2 regions of the Janthinobacterium sp. BJB301 genome follow, and region 1 is predicted to be linked to the other one. Evidence: predicted binding sites of a transcription regulator. Region 1 holds the regulator's gene; the other holds the start of a gene.
The links. Region 1 encodes FliA, which starts transcription of late flagellar genes. Its sites were predicted from a motif close to CTAAAGTTTNNNNNNNNNNNGCCGNTA; they were not measured.

Region 1 (6,348 bases):
AGCCTGGCGCGCTACCTGATCGACAAGCTGCCGGCCGGCCTCGATGGCGCGCAAAGCATGCGCTGGATCAAGACCGTCCTCAGCCGCAACCTGAATACGGTGGCCAATGAAGACGCCATGCTGGAGCAGGGCGGCGTGTTTGCCCTCGTGGGCCCGACCGGCGTCGGCAAGACCACCAGCACGGCCAAGCTGGCGGCCCGCTGCGTGATGCGCCACGGCCCGGAAAAACTGGCCCTGATCACCACCGATGCCTACCGTATCGGCGCGCACGAACAGCTGCGCATCTACGGCAAGATCCTCGGCGTGATGGTGCATTCCGTGAAGGACGAGGCGGACTTGCGCATCGCCCTGAAGGAATTGAAGAACAAGCATACGGTGCTGATCGATACGGTGGGCGTGAGCCAGCGCGACCAGATGGTCACGGAACAGGTGGCCATGCTGTCGGGCGCCGGCGCCGATGTGAAACGCCTGCTGTGCCTGAACTCCACGGCGACGCAGGAAACGTTGAACGAAGTGGTGCGCGCCTACCAGGGCAGTGGCCTGGCCGGCTGCATCATGACCAAGCTCGATGAAGCGGCCTCGATCGGCAACGTGCTCGACGTGGTGATCCGCCAGAAGCTGAACCTGTTTTATGTGTCGAATGGCCAGCGCGTGCCGGAAGACCTGTACCTGGCCGACCGCGGCTACCTGATCGACCGCGCCTTCAAGCTCAAGCGCGATGCGGCGGCCACGCAGTTTTCCGATGCCGAACTGCCGCTGCTGATGGCGCAGGCGGCCGCCCGCAACAATGAAGCGCGCGGGGTGCACCTTGGCTAATTTCGATTTCGACCAGGCCGAAGGCTTGCGCCGCATGCTGGCCGGCCCGCAGCCGCGCGTCATGACGTTCCTCTCGGCCACGCCGCAGGACGACAAGGGCGCCATGCTGGTCAACCTGGGCGCGTCGCTCGTCTACGGCGGCAATGACGTGCTGCTGCTCGACGCCAGCGGCGGCAGCGATGGCGTGGCGGCGCGCCTGGGACTGGCGCACGGCGCCAGCCTGCGCGACGTGGCGCGCCAGCAGTGCGGCTTGAACCAGGTCATCCACCAGGTGCCGCAAGGCTTCGGCGTGGCCAGCCTGGGTGCGCGCAACCATTTGATGGACAGCATGGACTATGCGGGCGAGGACGAACTGCGCCGGCTGGGCAAGACGTTCGAGGTGATGGCGCGCCAGAGCGGCATCGTGCTGGTCGACGGCGTCGTGGCCGACGAGGGCGATTGCTTCCCCGTGCCGCTGATGGCGTCGTCCGATATCGTCGTGCAAGTCTCGACCAGCGCCACCTCGATCAAGGCGGCGTACTGCCTGATCAAGCGCCTGAGCCAGGAGCTGGGACGCCGTCCGTTCGGCATTCTCGTCACCGGCGCTTCCGAATCCGAGGCAAAAGTGGTATACGATAATATGGCGCAGGCGGCGAGCCGCTACCTGGCCGTGAAGCTGACCTCGATGGGTTCGGTGCCTGCCGACGAGTATCTGCACCGCGCGGCGCGGCTGGGCCGCAGCGTGGTCGATGCGTTTCCGCTGGCGGGCGCGTCGGTGGCGTTTCGCGGACTGGCCGAGCGGCTGGCCCGTTCGGCGGCACCGGTGCTTGGCGGCACCTTGTACCAGACGGGGAGCCCGCACCAGTTCAGCGCCTGAATCGAACCGTAGCACCAGATAAGATGAGAAAACAATAAGCAGCCTATGTACACGGTCAAAGGGAAATCGAACAAGGACTATTTGCTGACGGAGCACATTCCGCTGGTGAAGCGTCTGGCGCACCATATGAAGGCGAAATTGCCGCCTTCGGTCGAGGTCGATGACCTGATCCAGGCCGGCATGATCGGCCTGCTCGATGCCATTAGCCGCTATGAAGAGACGCATGGCGCGCAGTTCGAGACGTATGCCGTGCTGCGCATCCGCGGCGCCATGCTCGACGAATTGCGCACCAGCGACTGGCTGCCGCGCAGCATGCGCCAGAACATGCGCAAGATCGAAGAGGCGATGAGCACCCTGCAGCAGCGCCTCGGCCATCCGCCGACGGAGTCGGAAGTGGCGAAACTGCTGAAAATGTCGCTGGCCGACTACCAGGAAATGCTGGGCGACGGCGGCGGCCACCAGCTCGTGTACTACGAAGACTTTCATGACCCGGACGGCAATGACAGCTTCCTCGACCGCCACTGCGTGGACGAGGACAGCGATCCCTTGCGTTCCCTGCTCGATACCGATTTCCGGCAATCCGTGATCGATGCCATCGACGCGCTGCCACCACGCGAGAAAATACTCATGGGCCTGTATTACGAAGAAGAGCTGAACCTGAAGGAGATCGGCGCGGTGATGGGCGTGTCGGAATCGCGCGTCTCGCAGCTGCATACCCAGGCCGTCGCGCGCCTGCGCGCAACCTTGAGGGAGCAGGCGTGGACTGGTCCAGCGTAATCGGGCTGGCGCTGGCGCTGGCGGGCCTTTTGGTCGGCCAGGCACTGGAAGGCGGCAAGATGGCCTCCCTGCTGCAGCCGGCCGCCTTTGCCATCGTTGTCATCGGCACCTTCGGCGCCGTGCTGCTGCAAACGCGGCTGCGCACCTTCGTGCGCGGCCTGGAAATGCTGCGCTGGGTGTTTTTGCCACCGGCCGACACGCGTGCCGCGCTGGCGCGCGACATCGGGCAGTGGAGCCTGACGGCGCGGCGCGACGGCCCGCTTGCGCTCGAGCGCCTGATGGAAAACACGGCCGACCGCTTCAACGCCAAGGGCTTGAGGATGATCGTCGACGGCATCGCGCCCGACAAGCTGCGCCAATTGCTCGACGTGGAAATCTCCGCCTATGAAATGGCCGAACGCCAGGCCGTCAAGGTGTGGGAATCGGCGGCCGGCTATTCGCCGACCATCGGCATCCTGGGCGCCGTGCTGGGCCTGATCCACGTGATGGAAAACCTCACCGATCCGAGCAAGCTGGGCGGCGGCATCGCCGTGGCGTTTGTCTCGACGATTTATGGCGTCGGCCTGGCCAACCTGCTGTTCCTGCCGGTGGCGAATAAACTCAAGGCCATCGTTTCGCGCCGCGTGGTGCAATATGAAATCACGGCCGCCGTGCTGTACGACATCGCCACGGGCGACCATACGCGCATCATCGAAGAGCGCGTTTCCAGCCTGCTGCACGAGCACTGACCATGATGCGGCGCGCGCGCAGGAAGTATGACGAGGAACCGGACAACCAGGACCGCTGGCTGATCTCGTACGCCGACTTCATCACCCTGCTGTTCGCCTTCTTCGTTGTCATGTACGCGATTTCGCAAGTTAACGAAGGCAAATACCGCGTCTTCCAGAATGCCATCGGCCAGGCCTTCAGCCTGGAAAAGGGCGCGCCGCCCATCATCATGGAAGCGCCGCAAGCCATTCCGCTGCCGAACCCGGCCCTGAAACGCCGCACGGAAGCCATCCGCCGCGAGCGCGAACACATGACGCGCCTGGCGCAGGACCTGACCTCCACCCTGGCGCCGCTGGTGAAGGAAGGCAAGGTGCGGGTCACGCAGACGAGCCGCGGCGTGAGCGTGGAAATCAATGCCAGCGTGCTGTTCGACCCGGGCGCGGCGCGCCTGACGGTGGAATCGGACCAGGCCCTGCGCGCCGTCGCCGTGCTGCTCAAGGACGATACGCACGACGTGCAGGTGGAAGGGCATACGGACGTGCAGCCGATCAGTAATTCCAACTTTGCCTCGAACTGGGAATTGTCGGCCGCGCGCGCCAGCGCCGTGGTGCGCCTGTTCATCGCCAGCGGCGTCAAGGCGTCGCGCCTGACGGCCGTCGGCCACGCCGACAACATCCCCGTGGCGCCGAACGAAACGCCGGAAGGGCGCGCGCGCAACCGCCGGGTCGCCGTGACGATTTTGTCGGGCATTCCCGAAACGGTGACGGAAGTGCCGACGGCGCCGGTGGCGCCTGCGCCTGCGCCGGCCAACTGACGCTCGTCAACTGCGGGCTGCCGCTTGGTACAATCGCGCTTTCTTCCTCTTTTATCGTTCCCTCATGAAAAGCAGCTCCCAGGGCGGTCTCGTCTATTCCACCGAAACGGGCCGCATGTGCCCCGCCTGCCGCCAGCCGCTGGCGCAATGCGCATGCAAGGCGCAAGCCAAGGCGGCGCCCGCGGGCGATGGCGTGGTGCGCGTCTCGCGCCAGACCAAGGGCCGTGGCGGCAAGAGCGTCACCGTGGTCAAGGGTTTGCCGCTGGACGCCATGGCGCTGGCCCTGCTGGGCAAGCAGTTGCGCACGCAGTGCGGCTCGGGCGGCACGGTCAAGGATGGCGTGATCGAGGTGCAGGGCGACCATGTCGACACCATCCTGGCCGCGCTGGTCAAACTGGGCCACCAGCCGAAAAAGGCCGGCGGCTGAGCGTGCGGAGGCGTGCGGGGCTGTGCCGCAGGCCTGTGGTAACGTGCATTTCCTTTTATGCGCCACCTCATCATGAATAGCAAACTGACCGGCATCGCCAGCGCCGCTGCCATCGCGGCGGTACTGGCGCTCGTGTACTGGCCCGCACCCGACGCCGGCGCGCCGCAAGCGGATGCGGCTGCCGCCAGCGCGCCGGCGGGGCGCAGCCTGGCGTCGTATCTGAATATCGACGCCGCCCCCGTCGCCGATGCCGCGCCCGTTCCCGTGACCCTGGGGCGGCAGCTTGCGCGCCTGGCCGCCAGCGGCAGGGCGGAAGACGCGTATGCGGCGTTCAGCCTGATCGACGACTGCATCGTCTTCCAGCACGAAGGGCGCTTGCCGGGCATGGAATTCGAACTGGGCCGCGAGATGACGGTGGAAGAAAAAGCCGCCCAACAGCAGCTGTGCGCGGGCCTGACACAGCGCCAGCGCGAGGACCGGCTCGGCTACCTGGCCACCGCCGCCAAGGCGGGCGTGCCGGGCGCGGCCACCCTGTTCCTGTCGGAAGGCCCGTTCGGCGACCGCAGCGCGCTGCGCAACCGTCCCGACGATCCGCTGGTGCAGGCATGGAAGCGGCAAGCCATCGCCCAGCTGACGGCGCAGGCGGACGAGGCGGAACTGACCAGCGTGGCTACCCTGATGATGGCGTACTTGCGCGATGGCGAGGTGGTGCGCAAGGATGCGCCGCAAGCGTATGGCTACCTGCTGGCCCTGCGCCAGGTCTACGACGATATCCTCGCGCCCGGCGTCACCAATCCGTATCAGGATGAGTACTGGCACTGGCTGCAGGCGGAGCTGACGCCGGAGCAGCAAGCCGCGGCCAGCGCCAGGGCGCAAGCCATCGTGGCGAAATACCGCCAGCATGCGGGGCGTCCCGCGCACGGTTGAGCTGGCAAGGCCGCTGCGCCTTGCCGGGTTGCTGTTAACTAAGGGGGATTAGCCGATGACGACGCGCCGGCTGGCCGTATTCGTCGTCGGTTGGCCGCTGGGGCCGTAGAAATTGCCGCTTTGGGCTGGGGGGCGCATGGCGTTCAGGGCGCCTTGCGTATGTACCATATGCTTGTTGACGAGCAGGCTGTTCAGGCGGTTTTGTTCCTTGGCTTCGCGCGTCGTCTCGAGCAGGGCTTTCCACAGGGGCGCCGCTTCCGCTTCGCCGGCGCCCACCAGCCAGTCTTCCATGCCCGCTTCGGCCGCCATGAAACCGGCTGCCGCCAGCGCCTGGTGGCGTTGCGCCGCCAGCTGGCTCAATTGTCCTACGAGTGCCGTCTTGCGCACCGTGAGCTCCGTGATTGCATCGATGTCAGCGGCAACCAGATGCCGCTGTTCTTCTTTCATCAATGCCAGCAATGTGGTCATGAGCTGTTGCTCGTCGCGCAGGCTGGAAAACGGAGTCACTGATTGCATGAGGGAACCTATCTATTTCGTGAGTGCAGCAAGTCCTTGACCGTGTCGAGGAGACCGTCCGCCACTTTTTCTGAGTTGACCTGGAACTGGCCGTCGGCGATCGCCAGCTTGATGCGTTCGACTTTTTTCGTGTCGAACACGGCGCCGCTGCCGGCAGTTGCACTGGCCGCTAATGCCTGTCCTTGCGGAGACAGGCGTACATTGTCCGACGTTGTCGGTGTTGCCTGGGCTTTCTCGGCATTCCGGGCGCCGGAGGTACTCGCGGGCGCCACCGGCAGGCCGGGATTGCTTTTAATGGTGTTGTCGGTAATTTTCACAGCGTGATCCTCGTCTGGTCGAAGTCAAAAAACTCCGGGATATGTGTCATTATCGGCACCTTCTCCCGAAACTTTAGTGCGCCAGACCACAATATCGCTGTCCATCCGTGTTTAAAAGGCGACCTCCACCAAGCCGCCTGCGCGCGCCACGCCGCTGATCTGCTGGCCGCTCTGCGTGCGTACCTGCACC
Region 2 (6,348 bases), on a different contig from region 1:
TCGGAACCGCGGTTGGCCAGCACTTCGTTCATGTTCATATTGCTTTGCGTGCCAGAGCCCGTCTGCCAGACGGCCAGAGGGAATTCCGCGTCGTGCTTGCCGGCCAGTACTTCGTCGGCCGCCTGCGTGATGGCCACGGCTTTCTTGCCATCTAGTAATCCCAAGTCCAGGTTGACGTGGGCGGCCGCGCGCTTGACGGTGGCCAAGGCGGCGATCAGTTCGGGCGGCATCTTTTCCGTGGAAATGTGGAAGTGCTCGAGCGAGCGCTGCGTTTGCGCTCCCCACAGCCGGTCGGCGGGTACGTCGATCGGGCCGAAACTGTCGCGTTCGATTCTGCTACTCATGACATCCCTTTCATCGATAGAGGTGGATCGAGTGTACTCCAGGCGCAAAAAAGGCACAGGATGATGCTGTAATGCATCATTTTTACCCTGGCCTATCTATATTTTTGCGTTTTCCTGCCGTTAAAGACAGGCGAGTTCCCCTTATTTATCCTGTTATCAAAGTGATCAGTCCATGCAGAGCAGCAGCCTTCCCCGTTGGTCCCTGATCGCGTGCGCCGCCGCCAGCCTGGCCTTGCCACCCGTCATGGCGGCCGAACTGGGCGAGATGGCGGTGCTGTCGCATGTGGGCCAGCCGCTGCTGGCTGAAATCGAACTGACAGCCCTGGCGCCCGAGGAAGCCAATGGCGTGGCCGTGCGCCTGGCTTCGCCCGATGTGTACCGCGGCGGGGGCATCGGCATGGATCCGGCCCTGCAAACATTGACGATCAGTCCGCTGGAACGCGGCGGGCGCCACTATGTGCGCGTGAGTACCCGGCAAGCGATCCAGGCGGGTCATGTGCATCTGTATTTGTTGTTGGGCAGTGGCAATGGCGCCGTCGTGCGCCTGGGTACCGTGTGGCTGACGGCGGCCCCGCCTGCGGCTGCCGTCAGTGCGCCAGTCCGGCCCGCGATTCCGTTGCCTGCGCCCGTATCCGCACCGTTGCCACGGGCTGCGGCCGGCGCGCCGTCACCCGATGCCGCCGCGCTGGCGGCCCGCGCGCGCGCCGAGGGCCTCGTGCGCCCGGCGCGCGTGTTCGTGCCGCCGCCCGCCGCGCCCGCGCCGGCTGTACCCGCGCTGCGTCCGGCGCCGTTGCGCCGCGCGACGGCGCCCGTCGCCGCCTGCGCGCCGCAGGCCAATGTGGAGCAGGCGCAAGCGTGCGTGGCGCTGGATGAGAAAAACGCGGCTTTGAATGAGAAGCTCGGCGAATTGGAAGGCAAGCTCGGCGCCTTGCAAAAGGCGCTGGCTCAGCCTGCCACCGCTGCCGCCGTCGCTGCGCCTGCTGCCGCGCCGGCCGAGGCGCGGGTGCCGCATGCCAAGCCCAAGCCCCTGGTGCCGCCAGCGGGCGAGAAGGCGGCGGGTGGCAATGGCTTGCTGTGGCTCGGCATCGGCACTCTGGCCTTCCTGTTGCTGACGGCGGTCATCGTGTATGTCGCGCGCAAGCGCAAGCAGGCGGCCGGGCCGGGCGCGCCGTCGAAATACTGGGTCTTGCTGCGCAAGCCCTTCAGCCGCAAAAAGAAGGATGTGCCCGTGCTGACGGAAGCGGTGGAAGGCGGGGTAGGGGCCGAGCCGGAACCGGAGCCGTTCTCGCGTTAACGCGATGCAAGGCGGCACGACAATTTGATATAAAAAAAGATATTGAAAAAATACATGGAAACGCTTGCCAATCGCGTTGCTTATTTCTTAAAGATGGTGATATGATTAATTCAGTGGACTTGCTCTACGATAAAACAGCCCCAGCCTGGCGCAGTCACCAACGATAGTGTGGCGCGGCAAACAGGTGTAGCGTTGCATAAACGCCTGGGTCTGGAAGCGGTTTGCGATGCCGACGATGTGCTCGCGAACGCCGGATGCAACCGGCAGCGAGGCGACGCCAGGAGATACCTGGGGCTCGCCTTCCAAATTCCCCCTCCTTGCCCGGTGCCGCAGATGGCGCGCTCCCTGGTACGGAGGCAGACGCAAAAAAAGCACCCGCAGGTGCTTTTGTCGTTTCTGGTGCGGCAAGTTTCTTACATGCGGGCGCGCGAACCTGGCATGGCGCTCGGCAGCTGCGTCATCCACGGTTCCGTGATGCTGCGGATTTCGCGGTCATTTGCCAGGATTTGCTTGAGCAAGTCGATCTTGCGCAGGCGCGAGGCGCCGGCCAGGGCGGGTACCTTGCCTGTCATGGTCGCGCTGGCGGCGCTGGCGCACTGGTTTTCCAGGGTATCCAAGCCATCCCAGTCGCTCGAACGTGCGGCCACGACCATTTTATTGGTCATTCCTGCAATATTTTCATACATCGAGAGAACGTCGTTGGAGGTCATGAGCACACCCGTAACTAGTGAATGGATTACCGCTTGTCTAGATTAACGGCAGCTGCAACGGGAACTTGAGGGTGTTTTTGAAAAAAATGAAAATAATTTAGATGATTGCTTACCTGCCGCCGGAATCGCCTCCCAAGCCGCATGCCTGCTGGCGTCGTGGTGACAGGGGAATGTGTTGCGGCGCTTCAAAACGCGTTATGATTTTGCATACTACTGTCGTTACTTTGCCTGAAAGGATCACCATGCGCGTTGTCACTGCTGCCGCTTCCTCTTTCCCTGCTTCCTGGCGCAAGCGCGTCATGGCGCTGGCCCTGTCCGGCATCGCCCTGGCCGGGGGTGTCGTCCACGCGCATGGCCAGGAAGCGGCCGCCAGTCCTGCCGCCGCGATGGCGGCACCCACGGCTGTCTTGCCCGGCGACGATTTCTACGATTACGTGAATGGCGACTGGCTGCGCGGCACGGAGATTCCCGCCGACCGCAGCAGCTGGGGTTCGTTCGCCATCCTCGCCAATGCGACCAACGAGCGCATCATCGCCCTCGTCGAAGGCCTGGCGGCGGCGCCGCAGGCGGATGCATCGGCGCGCCAGGTCAGCGATTTCTACCGTTCCTGGATGGATGAGTCAGCTATCGAAGCGCAAGGCTGGGCGCCGATCAAGCCGCTGCTGAAGAAGATCGATGGCATACGCGACCAGGCAGGGCTGGCCCGCGCGCTGGGCGAGAGCTTGCGCGCCGATGTCGATCCGCTCAATGCCACCAATTTTTATACGGAAAACCTGTTCGGCCTGTGGGTGGCGCAAGACTTGAACGACACCACGCGCAACGTGGCCTATCTGCTGCAGGGCGGGCTGGGCTTGCCCGACCGCGCGTTCTACCAGGGGGAAAGCGCCCGCATGCAGGGCTTGCGCGCGGGCTACCAGGCGCATATCGCCGCCATGCTCAAGCAGGCCGGCTACCGCGATGCGCCGGCCCGCGCCGCGCGCGTGTTTGCGCTGGAACAGCAAATTGCCGCCAGCCACGCCAGCCGCGAAGATTCGGCCGATGTCGCCAAGGGCAATAATGCGTGGCGTGCAGCCGACTTCGCCAGCAAGGCGCCTGGCCTGGACTGGAAGGCCTTCTTCCAGGCGGCGGGCCTGGGCAGGCAGACGGACTTCATCGTCTGGCATCCGACGGCCATGACGGGCAGCGCGGCGCTGGTGGCGAGCGTGCCGCTGGCCACGTGGAAGGATTTCCTCGCCTTCCACGCGATCAACCATTTCAGCACGACCTTGCCGAAGGCCGCCGCCGACCAGCGCTTCGCCTTCTACGGCAGTGCCCTGAGCGGCACGCCGCAGCAGTCGCCGCGCAGCAAGCGCGCGCTGGCGGCAACCAACGCGGCCCTGAGCGACGCCGTCGGCAAGCTGTACGTGGAACGTTATTTCCCGCCGGAATCGAAAGCCCGCGTACAGGACATGGTGACGAATATCGTCGCCGCCTTCTCGCGTCGCATCGACAAGCTGGACTGGATGGCGCCGGCCACCAAGGAGCAGGCGCAGGAAAAACTCAAGACCCTGTACGTGGGCGTCGGCTATCCGGAACGCTGGGACAACTATGCGGGCTTGCGCGTGGTGCGCGGCGATGCGCTGGGCAATGTGCAGCGGGCGGAACAGTTCCACTACCGGCAGGAGCTGGCCAAGCTGGGCCAGTCGCCTGACCGCAAGGCCTGGGCCATGCCGGCACAGCTGGTCAATGCCGTCAACCTGCCGCTGCAAAATGCGCTGAACTTTCCGGCCGCCATCCTGCAGCCGCCATTTTTCGACCCGCAGGCATCCGATGCGGCCAACTATGGCGGCATCGGCGCCACCATCGGCCACGAGATCAGCCACAGCTTCGATGACCAGGGCGCCCAGTTCGACGCCCAGGGCAAGCTGCGCGACTGGTGGACGCCGGCCGACCTGGCGCACTTCCAGTCGGCATCCAAGCAATTGGTGGCGCAGTTCGCGGCCTACAAGCCGTTTCCCGACCTGGCCGTGAATGGCCAGCTGACCCTGAGCGAAAACCTGGCCGACCTGGCCGGCGTGGCGGCCGCGCATGACGCGTTCAGCTTGTCGCAGCAGGGCAAGCCGGCGCAGGCGGATGCGGACCGCGATTTCTTCACGGGTTATGGCGTCAGCTGGCGCAGCAAGGCGCGCGAAGCGGCGGCGCGCCAGCAGATCCTCACGGATGGCCATGCGCCGGCGCAATACCGGGCCGCCACCGTGCGCAACCTCGACGCCTGGTACCCGGCCTTCGACGTCCAGCCGGGGCAGCAGCTGTACCTGGCGCCGGAACAGCGCGTGCGCGTCTGGTAGTTATAAAGCGGTGCCAGCGCGCAGTGCGCTGGCACCGTAAAATGGTGGCACATATAGACAGGACCGCCATGAAGCCAACCCCGCCGCAAGACCCGCAAGACCCCATCCACGCCATCACCGGGCGCACCCTGGCTCATTACGACGCCAGCGCCGAGCAGTTTTTCGAAGGCACGCGCGACCACGACGTCAGCCAGAACATCGCCGCGCTGCTGGGGGCCATCGGCAAGCCGGCGCCCCTGGATATTCTCGACCTGGGCTGCGGCCCTGGCCGCGATCTGAAAGCGTTCACGGCCATGGGCCACCATGCCGCCGGCGTCGATGGCTGTCCCCGCTTCGTCGAGATGGCGCGCGCCTACAGCGGCTGCACCGTATGGCAGCAGGATTTCATCGACCTCGATCTGCCCGCCGCGCACTTCGACGGCGTGTTCGCCAATGCCGTGCTGTTCCACGTGCCCAGCGCCGCCTTGCCCGGCGTGCTGCGCGCTTTGTACGCGTGCCTGAAGCCCGGTGGCGTGCTGTTCAGCTCGAACCCGCGCGGGCAGAACCAGGAAGGCTGGAATGGCGCGCGCTATGGCAGCTATCACGACGAAGCGACGTGGGACGCCTACGTGCAGGCGGCCGGTTTTACCTTGGTCGAGCAGTACTACCGCCCGCCCGGCTTGCCGCGCGACCAGCAGCCGTGGCTGGCCACCGTGTGGCGCAAGCCCGTGTGATCGCCGATATTGGCGCAAATTGAGCATGTGTTAGGAACCGTACAGAGCATTGATCCCCCACCCCGTAGTATGGACACATCGACACGCAGCAAGCAGTTTGCAACAGCGTGTGAGCCGCAGTACCGGCCCTTCGGGGCCGGACAACAGATGTACCAACTACAGTGAGGATCCATCATGAACAAAGATCAAGTCGAAGGTAAACTGAAGGAAGTCGGCGGTAAAATCCAGGAAGCCGCTGGCAAAGTCGTCGGCAGCGAAGAACAGCAAGCCAAGGGCCTGGCAAACCAGGTCGAAGGCAAAGTGCAGAAGAAGGTTGGCGACGTCAAGGATGCGGTCGAGACCGTCACGCGCAAACCTTAAGCTGACGCACGCTCAATAAAAAAACCGCCGCCTGTCGCGAGACAGGCGGCGGTTTTTATTTGTGGGCACGTTTTACTTCGCTACGCCCAGGTTCTGCTTGAAGAACATCTCGATTTTCTTGTACACGTGGCGCTGGCCCGCGCGCGACGAGATGCCGTGCTTGGCGCCCGGATACGTCATCAGGTCGAACTGCACGCCGCGGTTCACCAGCGCGTCGATCAATCGCGTGCTGTTGCTGAACAGGACGTTGTCGTCGGCCATGCCGTGCACCAGCAGCAGCGGCGACTTCAGGCCGTCGAGGTGGGCGAACACGGTACTGGCCTTGTAGCCATCGACGTTTTCCTTCGGCATGCCGAGGAATTGCTCCGTGTAGTGGGTGTCGTACAGCGACCAGTCGGTGACGGGCGCCACCGAGACGCCCATGGCGATCTTGTCCGATGCCGCCGACAGCAAACGCAGAGTCATGAAGCCGCCATAGCTCCAGCCGAACACGCCGATGCGTTTTGCGTCCACGAAGCTTTGCTTGCCCAGCCAGTCGATGCCGACCAGCTGGTCGGCCACTTCGGCCGCGCCCAGGTTGTGGTAGATGGCGTCCGTGAA

Region 2: the regulator FliA is predicted to act here: its motif matches at 2,392-2,418, upstream of CSQ91_RS20535 (flagellar protein FliT).

Annotation. Positions count from the first base shown of each region.
Region 1 is NZ_PDZJ01000002.1:352,377-358,724, reverse strand. It holds gene flhF (flagellar biosynthesis protein FlhF) at 1-816, shown strand, start outside; gene CSQ91_RS14930 (MinD/ParA family ATP-binding protein) at 809-1,672, shown strand; gene CSQ91_RS14925 (RNA polymerase sigma factor FliA) at 1,718-2,449, shown strand; gene CSQ91_RS14920 (flagellar motor protein) at 2,431-3,177, shown strand; gene motD (flagellar motor protein MotD) at 3,183-3,971, shown strand; gene CSQ91_RS14910 (translation initiation factor Sui1) at 4,036-4,398, shown strand; gene CSQ91_RS14905 (hypothetical protein) at 4,471-5,325, shown strand; gene CSQ91_RS14900 (flagella synthesis protein FlgN) at 5,374-5,841, opposite strand; gene flgM (flagellar biosynthesis anti-sigma factor FlgM) at 5,850-6,158, opposite strand; gene flgA (flagellar basal body P-ring formation chaperone FlgA) at 6,270-6,348, opposite strand, start outside.
Region 2 is NZ_PDZJ01000003.1:257,958-264,305, reverse strand. It holds gene fumC (class II fumarate hydratase) at 1-344, opposite strand, end outside; gene CSQ91_RS20540 (type IV pilus assembly protein FimV) at 517-1,638, shown strand; gene CSQ91_RS20535 (flagellar protein FliT) at 2,052-2,303, opposite strand; gene CSQ91_RS20530 (M13 family metallopeptidase) at 2,591-4,675, shown strand; gene CSQ91_RS20525 (class I SAM-dependent methyltransferase) at 4,744-5,388, shown strand; gene CSQ91_RS20520 (CsbD family protein) at 5,563-5,748, shown strand; gene CSQ91_RS20515 (S9 family peptidase) at 5,821-6,348, opposite strand, start outside.